One region of the Pseudomonas sp. 15C genome, then DNA from elsewhere that is predicted to be linked to it. Evidence: predicted binding sites of a transcription regulator. Region 1 holds the regulator's gene; each other region holds the start of a gene.
What was found. The regulator FliA, encoded in region 1, starts transcription of late flagellar genes. The targets are predictions, from matches to a motif close to CTAAAGTTTNNNNNNNNNNNGCCGNTAA.
Positions count from the first base shown of each region.

Region 2: a site for FliA is predicted at 789-816, ahead of ACYYKW_RS07015 (methyl-accepting chemotaxis protein). Genes of this name have one in related genera too.
Region 3: a site for FliA is predicted at 1,450-1,477, ahead of ACYYKW_RS19905 (methyl-accepting chemotaxis protein). Genes of this name have one in related genera too.
Region 4: a site for FliA is predicted at 1,369-1,396, ahead of ACYYKW_RS23840 (methyl-accepting chemotaxis protein). Genes of this name have one in related genera too.

Region 1 is NZ_JBUDGD010000023.1:50,732-52,932, reverse strand. Features, by position in the region: gene ACYYKW_RS14070 (chemotaxis response regulator CheY) at 2-373, opposite strand; gene fliA (RNA polymerase sigma factor FliA) at 541-1,281, opposite strand; gene fleN (flagellar synthesis regulator FleN) at 1,278-2,108, opposite strand.
Region 2 is NZ_JBUDGD010000008.1:102,877-105,077, reverse strand. Features, by position in the region: gene ACYYKW_RS07020 (LysR substrate-binding domain-containing protein) at 1-738, shown strand, start outside; gene ACYYKW_RS07015 (methyl-accepting chemotaxis protein) at 929-2,201, shown strand, end outside.
Region 3 is NZ_JBUDGD010000044.1:19,090-21,290, reverse strand. Features, by position in the region: gene ACYYKW_RS19905 (methyl-accepting chemotaxis protein) at 1-1,322, opposite strand, end outside; gene ACYYKW_RS19900 (undecaprenyl-diphosphate phosphatase) at 1,627-2,201, shown strand, end outside.
Region 4 is NZ_JBUDGD010000070.1:15,969-18,169, forward strand. Features, by position in the region: gene ACYYKW_RS23840 (methyl-accepting chemotaxis protein) at 1-1,253, opposite strand, end outside; gene ACYYKW_RS23845 (sigma-70 family RNA polymerase sigma factor) at 1,565-2,065, shown strand; gene ACYYKW_RS23850 (FecR domain-containing protein) at 2,065-2,201, shown strand, end outside.

The sequences.
Region 1 (2,201 bases):
CTCAGCCGATGCGTTCGAAAATCTTCTCGATTTTGTCTTTCAACGCCTGAGCCGTGAAAGGTTTGACCACGTAGCCATTCACACCGGCCTGAGCGGCTTCGATGATCTGCTCACGCTTGGCTTCAGCGGTCACCATCAACACTGGCAGGTGCTTGAGTTTTTCATCGGCGCGCACATGGCGCAGCAGGTCGATACCGGTCATGCCCGGCATGTTCCAGTCCGTTACCAGAAAGTCGATGCTGCCGCTGTTGAGTACCGGGATGGCGGTGGTGCCATCGTCGGCCTCGACGGTGTTGGTGAACCCAAGATCGCGCAGCAGGTTCTTGATGATCCGCCGCATCGTTGAGAAGTCATCAACGATGAGGATTTTCATGTCTTTGTTCAATTCGACCTCCAAGCAGTCTTAAACGCGCCCAGCACCTGGACGCGCCACTTCAATCAATTGGCGCAGCACTTAAAGTTTGTCTGGAGCACAACGGATCGAGACCGGCGCCGCTCATCACCGCACCAGCCTCGTTTCGCAGTGTCCCCACACTGCCTTCAGCGCGCTCGCCACTCCCCCAAACGCCCCCGCAAACGGGCCGCGCACTGGCTGTGTAACTGGCTGACCCGCGATTCACTGACGCCAAGGACTTCACCGATCTCCTTGAGGTTCAGCTCTTCGTCGTAGTACAGCGCCAACACCAGTCGCTCACGCTCCGGCAAATTGGCAATCGCGTCCGCCAGCGCCGTCTGGAAGCGTTCATCTTCCAGATCGCGTGACGGCTCCATATGAGCACTGGCGCCATCCTCGTGCAGCCCTTCGTGTTCGCCGTCCTGCAAGAGGTCGTCGAAACTGAACAGGCGGCTGCCCAAAGTGTCATTCAGAATCCCGTAATAATCGTCGAGACTCAATTGGAGTTCGGCCGCAACCTCGTGATCTTTAGCGTCACGGCCGGTTTTAGCTTCAATCGAGCGAATTGCGTCGCTGACCATCCGGGTATTGCGGTGGACCGAGCGTGGCGCCCAATCCCCTTTGCGCACTTCATCGAGCATCGCGCCGCGGATTCGAATGCCCGCGTACGTTTCGAAACTGGCGCCCTTGCTGGCGTCGTATTTGGTCGACACTTCGAGCAGGCCGATCATACCGGCCTGGATCAGGTCTTCGACCTGCACACTGGCTGGCAAACGTGCCAGCAAGTGATAGGCAATGCGCTTGACCAGTGGCGCGTAACGCTCGATCAACTCGTACTGCGCGTCACGCGCCGACTTCTTGTAAAGATTCATGCCACTGGCGGTCATATCACAGGCCCTGCGGTTTGCTGCACGAGACGCTCGACGAAAAACTCCAGATGGCCGCGCGGGTTGGCCGGCAACGGCCACGTGTCGACCTTCTGCGCGATGGCCTTGAAGGCCAGGGCGCACTTGGAGCGTGGAAAGGCTTCGTAGACGGCGCGTTGTTTCTGCACGGCCTTGCGCACGCTTTCGTCATACGGGACGGCGCCGACGTATTGTAGGGCGACGTCAAGGAAACGGTCCGTGACCTTGGTCAACTTGGCGAACAGGTTGCGCCCTTCCTGCGGGCTCTGCGCCATGTTGGCGAGGACGCGGAAGCGGTTCATGCCGTAATCGCGGTTGAGCAGTTTGATCAGTGCGTAGGCGTCGGTGATCGAGGTCGGCTCGTCACACACCACCAGCAACACTTCCTGCGCGGCGCGGACGAAACTGACTACCGAGTCACCAATGCCCGCAGCGGTGTCGATCACCAGCACGTCGAGATTGTCGCCGATGTCGCTGAACGCCTGAATCAGGCCGGCGTGCTGCGCCGGGCTCAGGTGGACCATGCTCTGCGTGCCGGACGCCGCCGGCACGATGCGAATCCCGCCCGGGCCCTGCAACAGCACGTCGCGCAGTTCACAGCGGCCTTCGATCACGTCGGCCAGCGTGCGTTTGGGGGTCAGCCCCAGCAGAACGTCGACGTTCGCCAGACCGAGGTCGGCGTCCAGCAGCATGACCCGACGGCCAAGCTCTGCCAGCGCCAGCGACAAGTTCACTGACACGTTAGTCTTGCCGACGCCACCTTTGCCGCCGGTCACCGCGATCACCTGTACGGGATGCATGCTGCCCATGTTATTTCTTTACCTTGTCTTGCATAGACGGAGGCCACATTACTGGCTGCGCGTTCCGGATCGGAACAATGCGTGGCAGACCATCGATGTAGG
Region 2 (2,201 bases), on a different contig from region 1:
CTGACCGAAGCCGCGCGGCTTTTATTGCCGGGCATTCGCGAAGGTTTCACTGCGCTGGAGCGCGCCTGTAACACTTTGCGCGCCGAAGACGACATCCTGCGCATGAAGGCGCCGTCGACCCTGACCATGCGCTGGCTGTTGGCGCGCCTGAGTCGCTTTCGCCATTTGCAGCCGGGCAACGAAGTACAACTGACCAGCGCGTGGATGGACATCGATTCGGTGGATTTCAATGATGAACCGTTCGATTGCGCCGTGCTGCTGAGCGACGGCCATTTTCCGCCGGACTGGGAAGCCAGCCTGTTGTTTGCCGAGGAGCTGATTCCTGTCGGTGCGCCTAATCTGCTCAACGACCAACCGTGGGATGTGGAGCGGCTGGCCAGCACCGAATTGCTTCATCCGACCCCGGACCGTCGCGACTGGCGCAGTTGGCTGGAATGCATGGGATTGTCGGATCAGGTTTCACTCAAGGGCGGGCAAGTGTTCGACACCCTCGAACTGGGGATGATCGCTGCGGCGCGAGGCTACGGCGTGTCGATGGGCGATCTGTTGATGGTGGCTGAAGATGTCGCCCAAGGACGTCTGAGCCTGCCGTGGCCGACGGCGGTCGCCAGTGGCCTGAATTATTACCTGGTGTGGCCGAAAACCCGTCCCGGAGGTGAACGTTTGCGCCGCCTCAGTGACTTCCTCCAGGGCGAAGTCCGCGCCATGGAACTGCCAGCGGTGGCGCGCTTGAGCTGAAACGTTGGAGCGGCGACAATGCAGGCCTTAAGCCATACCCACGTTGCGCGCTCAAGTATTCGGATTCACCGCCGACTATGAGCAAGTGGAACCGTCGTGCCGGTTCCAGGCTGCACCCCCATTATTAGAATATTTTCCCGGGCATTTACCGCGATCAAGGAGGATTCGGTGGCTCGGCCAGGAGCTGTTCATGTCTCAACCTCGTGCTCGGATCGCCTCGCAGCTGGGCCTCGCCCTCGCCGTGATACTGGCGATTGTCATCAGCGGCAGTACGGTGTTCGCCCTGCGTTCGCTGGACTCTGCCAACCTCGCCACCCGTGAAGAGCATCTGGCCAGTGAGGCGCGGCTGCTGGCCGACCAACTGAGCACGTTCCACGGCACCTTGCGTGAAAGCACCCTGCGCCTGAGCGGCCTGTTCGAAAAGCGCTTCGGCAGCGGCCTGAGCGTGCACCCTGACCAGCCCGTGACCGTGGCCGGCGTGCAGACCCCAGGCCTGCATCTGGGCAACGAAGTGCTGAACAACAACTTCAAGGAAGTCGACGAGTTCAAGCAGATGACCGCCGGTGTGGCTACGGTGTTCGTGCGCAGCGGCGAAGACTTCATTCGCGTCAGCACCAACGTCAGCAAGCAGGACGGCACCCGCGCCATCGGCACCGTGCTCGATCATGCCAACCCGGCGTACGCGAAGTTGATGGCGGGGCAGAGTTACGTCGGCCGCTCGCTGCTGTTCGAGCGCTATTACATGTCGCAGTACACGCCGGTGCGTGACGGCAGCGGCAAGATCATTGCCGTGTTGTATGTCGGCTTCGATTACACCGACGCGCAGAACGCCCAGTTCGCCAACCTCAAGCGCTTCCGCATCGGCCAGACCGGCTCGCTGGCCCTGCTCGACGAGCAGAATAAATGGCTGGTGCCGATCGCCGGTGTCCAGTCGCTGGACCAAGCGGTGCCAGCCATCAACGCGCTGGTGAAAACTCCGGGTAAAGGCGAGTTCTGGAGCGACAACGGCGAAGATTTCTACAGCATTGCCGTGCCGTTCGAAGGTGGCCCGTGGTCGGTGGTGGCGAGCATGCCGAAAGCCGAGATTCGCGCGGTGACCTGGAGCGTCGGCACGCAACTGGCAATTGGCAGTCTGCTGGCGATGTTGCTGGCGGTCGGTTCGGTAGTCTGGCTGCTGCGCAGCAAACTGGCGCCGTTGAGCGATCTGGTTCGGCAGGCCGAAGCGTTGGGCGCGGGTGATCTGAGCGTACGTCTGAACGTGTCGAGCAACGATGAAATCGGTCAGTTGTCCCGTGCGTTCAACCAGATGAGCCAGGCCTTGTCGACCATGGTCGAGCACATCCGTCGCTCCTCGGAAGAGGTCAACAGCCGGGCGCAGGCGTTGTCCGGGCTGTCCGGCGGTGCCTATGACGGCATGGAGCAGCAGTCCGGCGAGATCACCAGCATGGCCGGCGCGGTGGAAG
Region 3 (2,201 bases), on a different contig from region 1:
GAATGGTTCTGCAAGCGCTCGATCATCGACTGGATTTCCGCCGTCGATTTCTGCGTACGCTGCGCCAGCAAGCGCACTTCGTCCGCGACCACGGCAAACCCGCGACCTTGCTCGCCGGCCCGCGCGGCTTCGATGGCGGCGTTGAGCGCGAGCAGGTTAGTCTGCTCGGCAATCGAGCGGATCACTTCCAGCACGCTGCCAATCTGCGTGCTTTCGGCGGCCAGCGTGCGAATCACTTCCACCGCTTGATCGATGGTGCCGGACAGCCTGTCGATCTGTTGCAGGCTGCCGTCGATGTTGATCTGGCCCTGTTGCGCCTGCGCCTCGGCATCACGCATTTCGGCGGCGGCGTGCTCGGCGTTTTTCGCCACATCCTGCACGCCATAGGTCACTTCGTTGATTGCCGTGGCCACCAGTTCCATCTGCTGCGACTGCTGCTGGCTGCGTTGTTGCGCCTGCGAAGCGTCGTTGCCCAGCTCGCTGGAGGATTGGCCGAGGGCGCTGGCCGAGACCTGCAAGTCGCCGATCACCCGACGCAATTTGGCGGTAAACGCGTTGAAGTGGTGGGCCAGTTCGGTGACTTCGTCCTTGCCGTGGGTATCGAGGCTGCGGGTCAGGTCGCTTTCGCCGCTGGCGATATTGGCCATGGCGTTGACGGTTTCCTGCAGCGGCCGGACGATGCTGCGCGCGATCAGGATCACCAGCAGCGCCATGATCAGCGCGATGGCCAGGCCGATCACCGAGGCTTTCAGCATCTGCCCCTGGAATTCGGCCTGCACGTCATCGACATACACGCCGGAGCCGATCACCCAGCCCCACGGCTCGAACAGTTTGACGTAGGAGGTTTTGGCCACCGGGTCGGTGGCGCCGGGTTTCGGCCAGCGATAGTTGACCATGCCAGCGCCTTTGGCCTTGGCGATGGCGACCATTTCATTGAACACCGCAAAACCGTCAGGGTCGCGGATTGCCGAAAGGTTCTGGCCTTCAAGCTTGGGATTGGTCGGGTGCATGACCATCACGGGCGTGAGGTCGTTGATCCAGAAGTAATCGCTCTGGTCGTAGCGCAAGCCGCGAATCGCCGTCAGCGCCTGTTGCTGCGCGGCTTCCGTGGTCAAGGTGCCGGCGGTCTGCAGGCCATGGTAATAGGTCAGCAGGCCGCTGGCGGTCTGCACCACATGCTGGGTTTTCTGGGCCTTGGCGTGATAGAGGTCGTCATGGATCTGCTTGAGCATCAGCACGCCCAAGGTCAGCAACATGACCACCGCCACAATCAAGATGAGCCACAAGCGTCGGCTGATCGACACACTGCGCAAGCTGTTCATAACGCTGTCACTCCGGATTCTTGTTCTTGTAATGATCGACCGCCAGCATCCAGCCACGATTGCGCGGGTGGGCATACGCGACCCAAGTCGTATAACGCGGCAGCGCTATTAGGGCTTGTCTGTTAGGATTTCGGCCCCGCGCGTGAAAACCTGAATCCATTTTGAAATTTCACGGAATTTTTACCGTTTCGTGTGGATTCTGTGCGCGCGGAATCGGTACAGCCATAAACAGCTACGCTGATCGCAGTGAACGTAAAAAAATACTATCGGAGCATGCCGCTGCGCATCGCTCTTTGGGGGATTGATGGATCTTTGGACGGCCTTGCAGGCACTGATACTAGGAGTTGTAGAGGGGCTGACGGAGTTTTTGCCCATTTCCAGTACGGGACACCAGATCATCGTTGCCGACTTGCTCGATTTCGGCGGTGAGCGGGCCATGGCGTTCAACATTATTATTCAGCTCGGCGCGATTCTCGCGGTGGTCTGGGAGTTTCGCCGCAAGATTCTCGACGTGGTCATCGGTCTGCCGACCCAGCCAAGCGCACGGCGCTTCACCGCCAACCTGCTGATCGCCTTCCTGCCGGCGGTGGTGCTGGGCGTGATTTTTGCCGACCTGATCCACGAATATCTGTTCAACCCGATCACGGTCGCGGCCGCGCTGGTGGTGGGCGGGGTGATCATGTTGTGGGCGGAGAAGCGTCAGCACGAGGTGCACGCCGAAACGGTCGACGAGATCACCTGGAAGGACGCGCTGAAAGTCGGTTTCGCCCAGTGCCTGGCGATGATCCCCGGCACCTCGCGCTCCGGCTCGACGATCATTGGCGGCCTGTTGTTCGGCCTGTCGCGCAAGACCGCTACAGAGTTTTCGTTCTTTCTGGC
Region 4 (2,201 bases), on a different contig from region 1:
GCCTGCTCGCTGGCGCCGCTGGCGTGTTGCGAAGCATCGGCAGCGTTGCGGGCGATCTCCTGGGTGGCAGCACCCAATTGATTGATGGCAGCCGCGACGCTGTTGGTGCGCGCGCTTTGTTCGTCAGAGCCGACGATCGAGGCGTTCGACGAGGCCATGACCCGTTGCGACAAGTCATGCACATGACGGGTGGCCGAGGACACTTCGGAAATCGACGCGTGAATCCGTTCAACGAATTGGTTGAAGGCACTGCCCAGTTCGCCAAATTCGTCTTTGCTTTCTACCGAGAGGCGTCGAGTCAGATCGCCTTCGCCCTGAGCGATGTCCTGCATCGCACGGCCCATGGTGGTCAGCGGTCGCATCAAGACGTTGATCAACAGACTCAACAGCAACGCAATCGCGGCCACGGCGACAAACATCGCGATCAGCGCCGAGGTGCGGAATTGGCTGAGCGCCGCGTAGGCTTTGTCGTGATCGATCGACAGACCGATGTACCACTGCGCATTCGGCAGGTCGTTGACCGGGGTGAACGACAGAATCCGCTCCTCGCCGTTGAGCACGACGTTCTGGTTGCCCTTCTCGATGCGCACGCTGGTGTTCGGGTAGATGTCTTTCAGGTTTTTCATGACCTGATCCTTGTCCGGGCTGACGATCACCTGACCGTCAGCGCTGACCAGGAACGCATGGCCAAGGCCTCCGAAGTCCACCGAGTTGATGATCTTGACCAGGGTTTCCAGGCTCAGGTCGCCACCGACCACGCCGAGCAATTCACCGTTCTTCTTCACCGGCATGGCAATCGTCACTACCAGCCCGCCAACCGCGGCCATGTACGGCGGGGTCAGCATGGTTTTATCCGCGACCACCGCTTGCTTGTACCAGGGGCGCTGACGCGGATCGTAGCCGTCCGGCATCTTCGCGTCCGGGCGTTGGGTAAACACACCGTTGGCCTGGCCAACATAGGTGAACTGGAAATTCGAGGTGAAGGCCGGCTGATCGACCAGCCCCGGCAGATCGGCGTCCTTGCCCTGATGAGCGACGTTCTGCGCGAGGTTTTCCAGCACCAGAATCCGCCCGCTCATCCAGTTCTGCACGCTGCTGGCGGTCAGATCACCGGCCTGCTGAACGGAAGACTGAAGGTTCTGGCGAATGGTGCTTCGCTGCAGATAGTCGTTGTAGAGCGTGAACAGCGCGAACGCCAGGACCACGACGCCCGAGGCGGCCAGTAGAATTTTATGGCTGAACTTTAAATTCATTTCATGGGACTTCTTATGCCAAAAGTGGGGATGCGTTCCGGATGCAACATTCCATGTACAGCGCAGGCAGCGTTCTTCCGGCCGCTCTACTTTGGTGCACGCATGTCTCACCAGTCTGTCGGCACGCGTGGGAGAAATCTTAGGGTTGCGTTGGAAATGGATCGCGTTTCTGTCGGATTCCCGCCGAACGGCGGGCCAGAGCGGCTGAGGGAAGATTTTTCCGCGCGCTGCGTGAGCAGCGGTTGCAAACTCTGCGATCCTTGAAGACAATGCGACTAATTATCATTTGTGACGTCCGGGCTGTCGCGTTCATGTCCTCCCCCGAGTTTGCGGTACAGACGCTTTATCGTTGTCATCACGGCTGGCTCAACACCTGGCTGCGCGTGCGGCTGGGCAACGCAGCGGATGCGGCGGATCTGGCACAGGACACCTTCGTCCGCCTGCTGCAACGCAGCGAACGCCTGGAGCTCAAAGCCCCTCGCGCGTTCCTGCGCACCATCGCTCGTGGCTTGGTGATCGATCACTGGCGCCGCGAAGAAATCGAGCGTGCGTACCTGGAAACCATCGCCCATTTGCCCGAAGCCGAAACGCCAGGCAGCGAAGCCCGCGCCCTGATCATCGAACTGCTGGAAAGCATCGCGCGCATGCTTGAAGGACTGAAACCGAAGGTCCGTCAGGCCTTTCTGCTGGCGCAGTGCGAAGGTCTGACCCACAAGCAGATCGCCGAGCAGATGGGGCTATCGTTGCGCTCGGTGGAACGCTACGTTGCCGAAGCGCTGTATCACTGTTATGTCTTGCGGTACGCGCACTGATGCCGCTGGACAACGCTGCACTTGGCCGCCGCGCCGAGCCGCCACCGCAGGTAGTCAAACAAGCCATTCACTGGCTGCTGCGCCTGCGCAACAACCACGGCAATCCACGGCTGAGTCGCCAGTGCGAACAATGGCG